DNA from 2 places in the Brevibacillus sp. SKDU10 genome. Region 1 is predicted to be linked to the other one. Evidence: riboswitches for the same ligand, from Rfam matches in the RefSeq annotation. Region 1 holds a riboswitch; the other holds the start of a gene.

The links. A riboswitch is a leader RNA that binds a small molecule or an ion and turns the genes downstream of it on or off. The one in region 1 is predicted to bind lysine.
Region 2: linked by a shared signal. The riboswitch ahead of AYJ08_RS16680 (amino acid permease) and the one ahead of dapD (2,3,4,5-tetrahydropyridine-2,6-dicarboxylate N-acetyltransferase) in region 1 are both predicted to bind lysine.

Annotation. Positions count from the first base shown of each region.
Region 1 is NZ_LSSO01000048.1:15,716-21,460, forward strand. It holds gene AYJ08_RS03970 (amino acid ABC transporter ATP-binding protein) at 1-152, shown strand, start outside; gene AYJ08_RS03975 (WG repeat-containing protein) at 473-1,645, shown strand; gene AYJ08_RS03980 (hypothetical protein) at 1,788-1,988, shown strand; gene AYJ08_RS03985 (hypothetical protein) at 2,122-2,388, shown strand; lysine riboswitch at 2,463-2,647, shown strand; gene dapD (2,3,4,5-tetrahydropyridine-2,6-dicarboxylate N-acetyltransferase) at 2,782-3,492, shown strand; gene AYJ08_RS03995 (aspartate aminotransferase family protein) at 3,567-4,787, shown strand; gene AYJ08_RS04000 (N-acetyldiaminopimelate deacetylase) at 4,788-5,745, shown strand, end outside.
Region 2 is NZ_LSSO01000180.1:14,059-19,803, forward strand. It holds gene AYJ08_RS16670 (DNA topoisomerase III) at 1-232, shown strand, start outside; gene AYJ08_RS16675 (DUF418 domain-containing protein) at 282-1,463, shown strand; lysine riboswitch at 1,552-1,740, shown strand; gene AYJ08_RS16680 (amino acid permease) at 1,855-3,363, shown strand; gene AYJ08_RS16690 (DUF4912 domain-containing protein) at 3,687-4,346, shown strand; gene AYJ08_RS16695 (phosphoglucomutase/phosphomannomutase family protein) at 4,536-5,745, shown strand, end outside.

The sequences.
Region 1 (5,745 bases):
TTACCCATGAAATGAATTTCGCACGAGATGTAGCCGATCGTATCCTCTTTATGGATGGCGGTGTCATTTTGGAACAGGGGACTCCTGAGGAAGTCTTTGAGCATACAAAAAACGAACGAACGCAACAATTTTTACGGCGCATACAAGCATAACGATTGAGCACTGGAGCTATTCCAGTGTTTTTTTGTTTTTTACCAATATCGAGCTTTGATTTAAATAGTAAGGGTAGGGTTACTGTATAAAGGTAAGATGTAAGAGAAATTGGTAAAAAAAAGATGAAAACGTTTTGGCATCTAAGTACGTCTAATAAATAAGTAAACAGGAAAGCCTAAAAGACGAGCACAAAAGCCCGAGACAGCTTTTTATAGGTAGCACTTATTTTTATGGAAAGAATACATAGCAAGTAGCTTAGTAAATTGACGTGTCTCTTCTTCAATAACGATATGAAATTCGAGGAAGCAGGTGGAGAGTAATGAACATCTCAAAATGGACAAAAACAGGTATTGCAGCAGTTCTTTGTCTACCATTCATACATGCAGCAGGTTCACATCATTTTTTGCAGGCGGCTGAGAAACCGGTATATGTAGCCCAGGTGTCCGAGGAGACCAAAGGCGCTGGTAACCAAGGCACACAAACATCCAAATCCGCCGGTACAGAAGAATCTGTTTCAGTCGAGGATAAACAAGAAGTTCGCCTATATTCTATACAGGATCAAGATAAGCATGGCTTTATTGATGCAACGGGAAAGGTAGTCATCGCTCCCCAATTTGAAGTGGTTGGCGAGTTTCATGAAGGGCTTGCCGTTGCTAAGAAGGATGGGAAATACGGGTTTATCAACCAGCATGGCTCTTTTGTAATCCCTCCTCAGTATGAGGAAGCAGATTCGTTCTCAGAAGGAGTAGCTGCTGTTAAAGCAGGGGATCGCTTTGGTTTTATCAATAAAGAAAATAAGATGGTGATCCCAGCCAAGTTCCAATTTGCTCGTAGCTTTCAAAATGGTCTAGCTGCTATAGGTGAAAATCATAAATATGGTTTTATCAATAAGAGTGGACAAATCGTGATTCAACCAGAATATGAGATTGTCTGGGGTTTTCAAGAAGGTACCACTGTAGCCTATAAGGATGGAAAAGCAGGTTATCTTGATCAAACAGGAAAGGTCATCATTCCTTTTACTTATCAAATTGCGAATCCATTTCAAGAAGGGCTGGCCCTAGTCTATGCGGGTGAGGAAAGGGGATATAGTCTCATCAACAAGCAGGGTCAGGAGGTAGTGAAACCAGAGGGCTTTGAGCCTGGAAGCTTTTCAGAAGGAGTAGCCGATGTGATGGTTGCTGTGGATGGGGATTTTAAAGCCAGCTATATTAACAAAAAAGGTGAGTTTTTACTTCCACCTACTTATGAACGTACATTGCCTTTTTCCGAGGGACTTGCTTCTGTTAAGGTGAATGGCAAATATGGATTTATCAACAAGCAAGGAAAAATGGTAATTAAGCCTCAGTTTGAATCGGGCGGTGTATTTCATAACGGTTTGGCTTATGAGGTAACACATGACGAACAAGGATATAGCTTTTGTTATGTCAATAAACAAGGTGAAATCGTTTGGAAAAGCTCTGTTATGAAGGAGTTTCCAGGGGATTTGGAATAACTTTGTCGAAGCTCTCGCGATATTGGTAGCGAGAGCTTTTTATTGTGAAGTAAAATATGTCTAAAATGTGTCTAAAGTCATTTGAATGTTCTGTTAAATAAAGTATAATATTGGTAATGATTTGGAAAGGGGATATAAAACCATGGAAATCGGCATTGCTATGTATCCGATCATAGGGGTCTTAGTCTTCTCTTTCATCTTGTTCTACTACTTGTATAAAGGAATTATGAAGGATACAACAAAGCACGATGAGGAGCATGTATGGGTTGATTACGATACGAGCTTTATGAAGGAGACTCCTCACTCACAGCAGAAAAAGGCAAAAAGTAATCAGAATATGTAAACTACAAAATGGTTGAAGCGCTCCTCTGAAGGGGTGCTTTTTTACTTATGTAATTTTTAAATTTCCTGAATTGTATGTTATAAATAAATGGAAAGGCTTCGAAGCTGTCAATTTTTTTAAAAGGAGAGCGTCCATGCGTAAACCATATCTTATTGGCCTTGTGTTATTAGCTGTTTGGTTTGTCTGGCTCCTCTATGGATTAAAGTTTTACCGAGGAGAACAATTTAGCACTTTATTTTTATTAGTTGCTTTTGGTACAGGCGTTTTTCCCATCTATTTTAGCTTCGTTCATTTATTAATTGGTGAACGATCTAAGCAATGGATCAGTTGGGTTGGGATTGTAGCTACGGCTTTTGTGATCGTACCCGTTTCGATTTTTCTTTTATACCGATTTGCTTAAAAAATCCATTTGTACAAAGCGGTTGTCAGGTAAGGGTTTATCTGATAAAGTGAAGTGAAAATTACATAGGAATAATCCAAAATAGAGGTGCGCAGCGGATGAGTCATCCTGTTTGCTTTACATCGCCGGGACGATGAGGACAGGATAAAAGGTCAATGCGCCGAAGTCGTTGCTGACCGGCAATCTACGGCTGGGGTGTACGTGAATAACGTACGTCCTGTCATGAAAGGTGTGCCTTTCGTGGAGCGCTATTTATGAGTTGCCAAGGTAGAACCAGCAATGAGTAGGCGATCCACTCATTGCTTTTTTGCTTATCAAGGGGTTATTCTTTTTTCAAAACAGTAATTTTGCAATAGCGATTACATAAACCAAATTGGTAGGAGGAAACACTCGATGAACATGATGAATGCCCACGAAATTATCAGCTTTATTCAAAAGAGCGAGAAGAAGACGCCTGTGAAGGTGCATGTAAAGGGAAATTTAGAAGGAATTGATTTTGGCCAAAATACAAAAACCTTTATCATAGGCAATGTAGGTGTATTGTTTGGCGAATGGAAGGACGTACAGCCTGTGCTTGAAGCCAATAAGGACAGCATTGAGGACTATGTGGTAGAGAGCGATCGTCGCAATTCTGCGATCCCGATGCTAGACACAAAAGAAATTCAAGCGCGTATTGAGCCAGGTGCTATCATTCGTGATCAAGTACACATTGGAAATAATGCAGTAATTATGATGGGTGCGGTAATTAATATCGGTGCTTCTATTGGAGAAGGTACTATGATCGATATGGGCGTTATTATTGGCGGACGCGGCACGGTTGGCAATAATTGCCACATCGGAGCAGGAGCTGTCATAGCAGGGGTCATTGAGCCGCCTTCTGCCACACCTGTAATTATTGAGGATGATGTATTGGTTGGAGCAAATGCTGTTATTTTAGAGGGTGTACGGATTGGTAAAGGCTCAGTGGTTGCTGCGGGAGCTGTTGTAACACAGGATGTTCCTGCGAACGTAGTAGTGGCTGGGACACCGGCAAGAATCCTAAAAGAAATTGATGCAAAAACCAAGTCCAAAACAGAGATTATGCAAGAACTGCGTCAGTTATAAGTATGTAAAAAACTGTAAGGTATATATCATATCAGCTAGTCATAGATTGAGCTGAATAAAAGGGGCGTCTTCCCATGACGGATTGGCTACAAAAAGATGAAACCTATTTGATGTCCACCTACAAACGATTGCCGATTGCAATTGAAAAGGGAGAGGGCAATTATTTACTTGATACAGAGGGAAAAGCTTATCTTGATTTGTTTACTGGTCTGGCTGTCTCTGTTCTGGGCCACTCTCATCCCAAAATTGTAGAAGCTCTTGTAGAACAGGGAGAGAAATTCTTGCACATCTCCAACATTTTTTTGAACAAGCCAGCCATCACATTGGCAGAGCAGTTAGTTAAGCATACGATTCCGGGAAAAGTTTTCTTCAGTAACTCAGGAGCTGAAGCAACAGAAGCTGCGATCAAGCTTGTGCATAAATGGGCAAAAATGACCGGAAGAGAGAATGCTGGGATTGTTGTGCTAAAAAATAGCTTCCACGGCAGGACGCTTGGAGCTGTCAAGCTAACAAGACAAGCTCATGTTTATCAGGACTACCCGTTGCCGGCATTTCCTGTATATGAGGTAGCTCCTGGTGATATAGAAGGATTGGAAGAGATTATTACGACGTACTCACCTGTTTGCTTATTAATGGAGCCAGTTCTTGGATCGGGTGGAGTTATTCCGCTTTCCGAGAGCTTTTTGCAAACAGCTTTTGCTCTGTGTAAAGAACATGACGTGCTATTTGCTATGGATGAAATTCAAACAGGTATGGGACGAACTGGTAAACTGTTTGCCTACCAGCATACGACTGTGGAACCTGATCTTATCTTATTTGCCAAGGGTGTCGGCGGTGGATTACCGCTAGGTGGGGTGATCGCTGGAGAAAAACTGGCCAATCTTTTCAAGCCTGGAGACCATGGGACAACATTTGCCCCCTCTCCATTAAGTGCAGCATTGGGCAATGCGGTTATGGAAGCTCTGCTGGTAGATGGATTGCTTGAAGAGGGGAAAAAGCAAGCAGAGTATTTGTGGGCTCGTATAGCTCATTTAGTTGATGAATATCCACAACTTCTATCTGATATTCGAGGCAAAGGCATGATGCTCGGCATTCAGACGAAGCTAGCTCCAGAAGAGGTTAGTCATATCCAACAAGGGATGCTAGAGGCCGGCTTTTTAATTGATGTTACGCAGAAAACAATTATTCGACTATTGCCTCCGCTCACCCTAACCAGCGAGGAGATCGATCGCTTTATGGTGTGTTTCCGCGACGTGTTAGAGCAGGCGGCCCGCGTGAAGGGAGAGGTTATGTAAATGACATCCCCTTTTGTAGCTATTCGCCGTGAGTTACACAAGATCCCGGAGCCTGGTTTTGCCGAGTTTAAAACGCAGCAGTTTTTGCTTTCATTTATTGCCCAGTTACCTCAGGAGCATCTTGAGGTAACAACTTGGAAAACAGGTGTGCTAGTTAAAGTAAACGGGACATCTCCAAAGCGAATGCTAGCTTGGCGTGCTGACATGGATGGACTGCCGATTGAAGAGGAGACCAGCTATGATTTTCGTTCCCAACATCAGGGCTATATGCATGCATGCGGACATGATCTACACATGGCTATAGGGCTTGGCATCCTAAGCGAGTTTGCCAAAAGTCCTGCTGTAGACGATTTATTGTTTGTTTTTCAACCAGCAGAAGAGGGACCAGGCGGTGCGGAACCAATGCTAGCCAGCCCTGAATTTCGTTGCTATCAGCCCGATGCTATCTTTGCTCTGCATATCGCACCAGAATATCCAGTCGGAACCATTGCAATGAAAGAAGGAGTTTTCTTTGCCAACACTTCAGAATTATTTATTGAGGTGAAGGGGAAGGGAGGGCATGCAGCTTATCCGCATCTCGCCAATGATATGGTAGTTGTAGCGGCACAGCTTGTGACCCAATTACAGACGATTGTTGCTCGGAATGTAAATCCGTTAGATGCTGGAGTAATTACGGTCGGTAAAATAGAAGGCGGTACAAAGCAAAATATTATCGCCGAGGTAGCTCGACTAGAAGGAACGATTCGTACGCTGTCTCAGGATTCGATGCGTAAGATTAAACAGCGGATTGAAGCGATCGTCCAAGGGATAGAAACAGGCTTCGATTGTGAAGCAACAATTGATTATGGTGCCATGTACTGTCAGGTGTATAATGATCCAGAGCTGTCCAAACGATTTATGAGCTGGTTGGATCTTCAGGATGATGTTACATTGGTTCGGTGCACCGAAGCGATGACTG
Region 2 (5,745 bases), on a different contig from region 1:
TGCCACCAATGTGAAAAAACTGATGGAGCAAGGAAAAAGCGGATTAATAAAAGGCTTTAAAAAAGGTGACAAGACGTTTGATGCCTATTTGAAATGGGATTTAGAGAAAGCGCAATTTCAATTCGAGTTTGAAGCAAAAACAGCTTCTTCGGGTGCTAAGGAGTATAAAAAACCAAGCGCAAGAGCACCGAAAGGGAAAAAAATTACAGAAGCGCTATATTCTACTGAGTAGAAAAGAATAAAAGAAGGCAAAGTAACAAACAAGAAAGAAAGGGGGTGTGATGATGAAGCAAGCAAGACCGATTTCCGTTAACGATCGAATAACATCAATTGATACCGTTAGAGGCATTGCGATCCTGGGTATCTTTCTGGTGAACTTCCCGGCTATGCTAGGAATCCAACCGCTTGACACGAGAGGGTATACCCAAGGGGCTGATGCCATGTTTCGCTTTGGCTATGACTTATTTATCCAAACAAAATTCTACTCCTTATTTGCCTTTTTATTTGGATTGGGGTTTTATCTATTTATGAGTAGAGCAGAAGCGAAAGGGTATAGGATGAGGGCCCTTTTTTCGATGCGTCTAGCTGTGCTGTTTCTTCTGGGATGCCTGCATTTTCTGCTTTTGTGGTACGGTGATATTTTACATATGTATGCATTAGTGGGCTTTTTACTTTTATTTTTTTATCGTCAGAAGGCATCAGCATTGTTTGTTTGGAGCATTTTTTTAATGGCTCTGTTTATGTTGTTTATCTGGTTTGCTTTTTCCGGGGATATTGATTTAGATCAAAAAGTGCTATTGGAAGCTCCTTGGTTTAATGGACTAGAGGATTATGCACAAAAAGTAAGTCAACGCTATGAAATGCTAAGTGGCATCCAGATTCTCAATGTAATTATCTATATTCCTGAATTACTAGGACTTTTTTTGTTGGGATTGTGTGCAGGGAAGATCAACTTTTTTCAACGTGTGCATGAATGGAAACGTGGATTGCGCATCACTCAGATTGTCAGTCTAGTAGTAACGATTCTATTGTTTATTCCGATGTTTCGTTATTATTTCAGCCATGAAGTCTATGTGTCTGAAGAAATTCAAAAGTACATTCAATTGACAGGAAAAACGTTGTTCGTCTTTTATCTCGTATCTATTGTTCTGCTTCTGGAAAACAAACGTTTTCGAGCAAAAATGCAAGGCTTCACATATGTGGGGCGTATGGCATTAACCAATTACTTATTGCAGACATTGGTAACAGTCCTATTGTTTTCCCTGTTTATTCCTAATACGGCAGGAATTCCGCTATGGATTGGATTTATATTTTGTATTACGATCTATCTATTACAGATCATGTTTAGTAAATGGTGGTTATCTCAGTATGCCTTTGGACCAATGGAATGGCTGTGGAGATGTGCAACCTATATGCAAAAGCAGCCACTACGGCTGAAGCAACAAAGCCGTGATCGATCATAGAAAGGCTAAAAATCTAGTTGAAATCTAATGGTTTATCATCTATAATGACATTATCTTTTTTAATAAAATAATAAATCCTCATCATATCTGGTGAGGTAGAGGTTGCGGTATTTAAGAGTATGCTGGACGAGACCCAGAGATGTTGTAGACTCCATCAGAAAGGAAAGACCGCCGAAGCTTGTACAAAGACTCTGTGATGTACAGGCTGGGGCTGTTTCCGAAAGGGACAGAACTGTCACGTTTATTTGCCGAATAAGCGTGTTGTGCTATCTTCATGGAAGGTATGATGCGGGTTACGTATAAATCCGTCGACAGATTCTAAAATGACGGATTTTTTATATTCCCACTCCTTCCTTGCACGTATCTTTGAAAAGATAAGGAGTGTTTTTTTATGTCACAAGCAACAACTGGGAATGAAAGTGTAACAAACATATCGGCAACTAGGGATGGGGGACAGCCTCAAGAATTGAAGCGCGGTCTAAAGGCTCGACACCTGACGATGATCGCTCTTGGCGGTTCTATTGGTACGGGGTTATTCCTAGCAAGTGGGGGAGCTATCTCTCAAGCAGGCCCTGGCGGTGCGATTGTAGCATATGTAGCAATTGGTATTATGGTATATTTCTTAATGACCAGCTTGGGTGAAATGGCAGCTTATATGCCGGAGTCAGGGTCTTTTAGTACCTATGCAACAAAGTTTGTAGATCCTGCTCTTGGCTTTGCATTAGGATGGAACTATTGGTATAACTGGGCTATTACGATTGCAGCCGAGTTATCTGCCGCTACGCTTTTAATGAAATTTTGGTTCCCGAACAGTTCATCTTTGTTATGGAGCGGCTTGTTTTTAGCCTTTATGTTTGGATTAAACTATCTATCTGTCAAAGGATATGGGGAGTCAGAGTTCTGGTTCTCGATGATTAAAGTAGCAACTGTTATTATTTTCTTGGTAGTTGGTATCTTAATGATTTTTGGCATCATGGGCGGAGAGGCTGTAGGTTTTACGAACTTTACCATTGGCGATGCTCCATTCCATGGCGGCTTTATGGCAGCCCTTGGCGTATTTATGATTGCTGGGTTTAGCTTTCAGGGTACAGAATTAATCGGGGTAGCGGCAGGAGAGAGCGACGATCCGCGTAAAAATATCCCGAAAGCCATCAAGCAGGTGTTTTGGCGCATTCTGTTGTTCTATGTTTTTGCCATTTTAGTTATTGGTTTGCTGGTACCCTACACCAGTCCGAATCTGGTAGGTGGAGATATAGAAGCGATTGCTCTAAGCCCGTTTACAATGGTATTTGAAAAAGCAGGCTTGGCATTTTCTGCCTCTGTGATGAACGCTGTTATTTTATCGGCTGTATTATCTGCGGGTAACTCTGGTATGTATGCTTCTACACGGATGCTGTGGGCGATGGCGAAGGATGGGAAAGCACCTAAATTTTTTACAAAACTAAACCGCCGCGGTATTCCGATTTACTGCTTGTTAATGACAGCATCAGTTGGGATGGTTGCTTTCTTCGCTTCTCTTTTTGGCGACGGGGTTGTGTATGCATGGTTGCTTAATGCTTCTGGTATGTCTGGCTTTATTGCTTGGTTGGGCATTGCAATTAGTCACTATCGCTTCCGTCGAGCGTTTGTGGCGCAAGGGCATAGCTTGAGTGAATTGCCTTTTAAAGCAAGATGGTTCCCATTCGGTCCGCTATTTGCTTTTATACTGTGCATCGTTGTTATTATGGGACAGAATTACGAGGCATTTATTGGAGATAAAATTGATTGGTACTCTATGATGGTGTCCTATATCGGCATTCCGATCTTCCTTGCTTTATGGTTGGGATACAAATGGGTCAAGAAAACAAAGGTTGTGAAATTGCACGATTGTGATTTTAGCAGTGCACATGTAAGAGACTAGCCTGTAGTCCTTTTATATTGCTCATAATAATCAATACAGGAAAAACCACTTTTCAAGCTGGAAGAAATTCTGGGGCTTGTGAGTGGTTTTTTTCTATGCTTCTTAAATGTTTCCAATCCACGTAAGCTTCTTGTCCATCGATTTTTCTTTTAAAAAAATTTAGTAAATATAAAAATTTTGTCGAACTAGCATTCTCTATGCCGAACGTTTTAGCTGGTATCGACAAAAGAAGAAAAGTTATGCGTTCAGCGTTCGACATGATTTGAAGGCAAGCTCTTTTATACTTAAAAGCAATGAGTTAAGCAGAAAGGAGCACAACCTTCATGATTACAAGAATCCTACAAATGCGAGCACAATCCCTATCACTGCAAGAAATCGCTACAAGGTGCGAGATGACCATTGGCCAAGTGAGATACCAACTTCATAAATTTGGACTGAAGTCGCAGGCTTACAAGGAGAGCAGCCAAAGCGTAGCAGAGGAGTCCTTCATTAATTTGTTCATGGGAAAGGTTGTTAGCCCACCTTTTTATCCTGCTGTCTATCCATTGGAAACGGACAGAGGGGAGAGCTATACTACTCAGGAGAAAGACTTTTTAGCTGAACAAACCCAAGGACAAGCTATCTTAGAGGAGAAGCGAGTCCCTTCTATAGCTGTTATTCCAACGGCACCAGACACTGTGTATATCCATTGGTCTATTTCTGAATATCGCCTGCATATGATTGCGGGGTACCTAAAGGAAGAGTGGGCGAAAATTACACAAGGAATTCGTCTTTATGAGGTGGAGGAAGGCATATCCTCTAATAGGGAGGTGGGGTATAAAGACGTGTATATGAACGAAGAAGCAGAAGCCTGCTACGTTGAACATTTGCAAACAGGGAAACAGTACGTAGCAGAGTTTGGTCTTTATGCTTCTGGGCAATTTTGTCCTATCATGCGGTCTGAGAAAGTGAGATTGACAGCTTACCGGTACGCCGTTTGGTAAAAATTAGGGATGACACTCCTTGAAGCGTCTAGTGAAGAAATAAGGATTTTCATGATAGATATGTAAAGCGGCCAATGTGTCGCTTTTTTATTTGTTTCTGTTCCCAAACCTTCTATCCTACTATTTCCCTTCATACAGTAAAAATGGAGTATTTGACGTGACTACCTTGTCTAGCATGGAGGGAATCAAATGAAAAAACAGATTGTTTTTGGAACAGACGGCTGGAGAGCTGTGATGGCCGATCAGTTTACGATGGAAAATGTACGGACCGTGGCAAAAGCAATTGCCTGTTATACAGAGGAGAATGGGTGGATCGATCGGGGAATCATCGTGGGATATGATACTCGTTTTATGGGACGAATGTTTGCGCAAGAGGTTGTACGTGTGTTAACTGCTCAGGGCATACTTTCGTTCTTGGTAAGTGAGCCGACCCCCACCCCTGTCGTTGCCTTTGGCGTAAAGCATTTTGGGGTAAGCGGCGCGGTGATGCTAACAGCTAGTCACAATCCCGCAGAATACAATGGAATCAAATATATTCCCGAATATGCAGGGCCAGCTTCTCCTGAGATTACCCAGCGCTTAGAGGTGTTGATTCAAGAGATTGTAGCAAGGAATGAACAGATAGAGACCCGCTGCATTGAGGAGGCTAAAAATTGTAAGCTATATCAGCCCATTCACTTAAAGCCTCACTATGAGGCACATATTCGCAGACTTATTCGCATGGATGCATTACAGCAAGCAAACTTAACCGTTGTCGTAGATGCCATGCATGGAGCAGGGAGCGGATATATGAGCGCTCTATTGCAGGAGGCCGGCGTTGCGGTGAAAAGCATCCGCGAAGAAAGAGATCCGTTATTTGGCGGAGGCCTACCAGAGCCCAATGAACATCATTTAGCGGAATTGTCTCGTCAAGTGTTGGTCGAGCATGCGGATTTAGGAGTAGCCAATGATGGAGATGCAGATCGGTTTGGAATCGTGGATCGACAAGGGAGGTATTTACCTCCAAATGAAGTGCTTACGCTACTTACCTACCATATGGTCAAAAACCGAAACGGTCAGGGCAAAGTCATTCGTACAGTAGCCACCACTCATCAGCTAGACCGGATTTGTGAATATTATGGATTGGATATAATCGAGACCCCTGTCGGATTTAAATATATTGGGGCGCAGATGCTCAAGGGTGATGTGCTTATTGGGGGCGAGGAGAGCGGGGGAGCCAGCATTCTGGGACATATTCCTGAAAAGGATGGAATTTTAATAAATTTATTAATTGCAGAAATGTGTGCGGTCGAGGGAAAGAGTTTAGACGAAATTAAAGCGGATATCCACCGCCAATTTGGACGCATGTATAGTATCCGATTAGATATTCGCTTGAAAGAAAAGGAAGCTTTTTTACGCC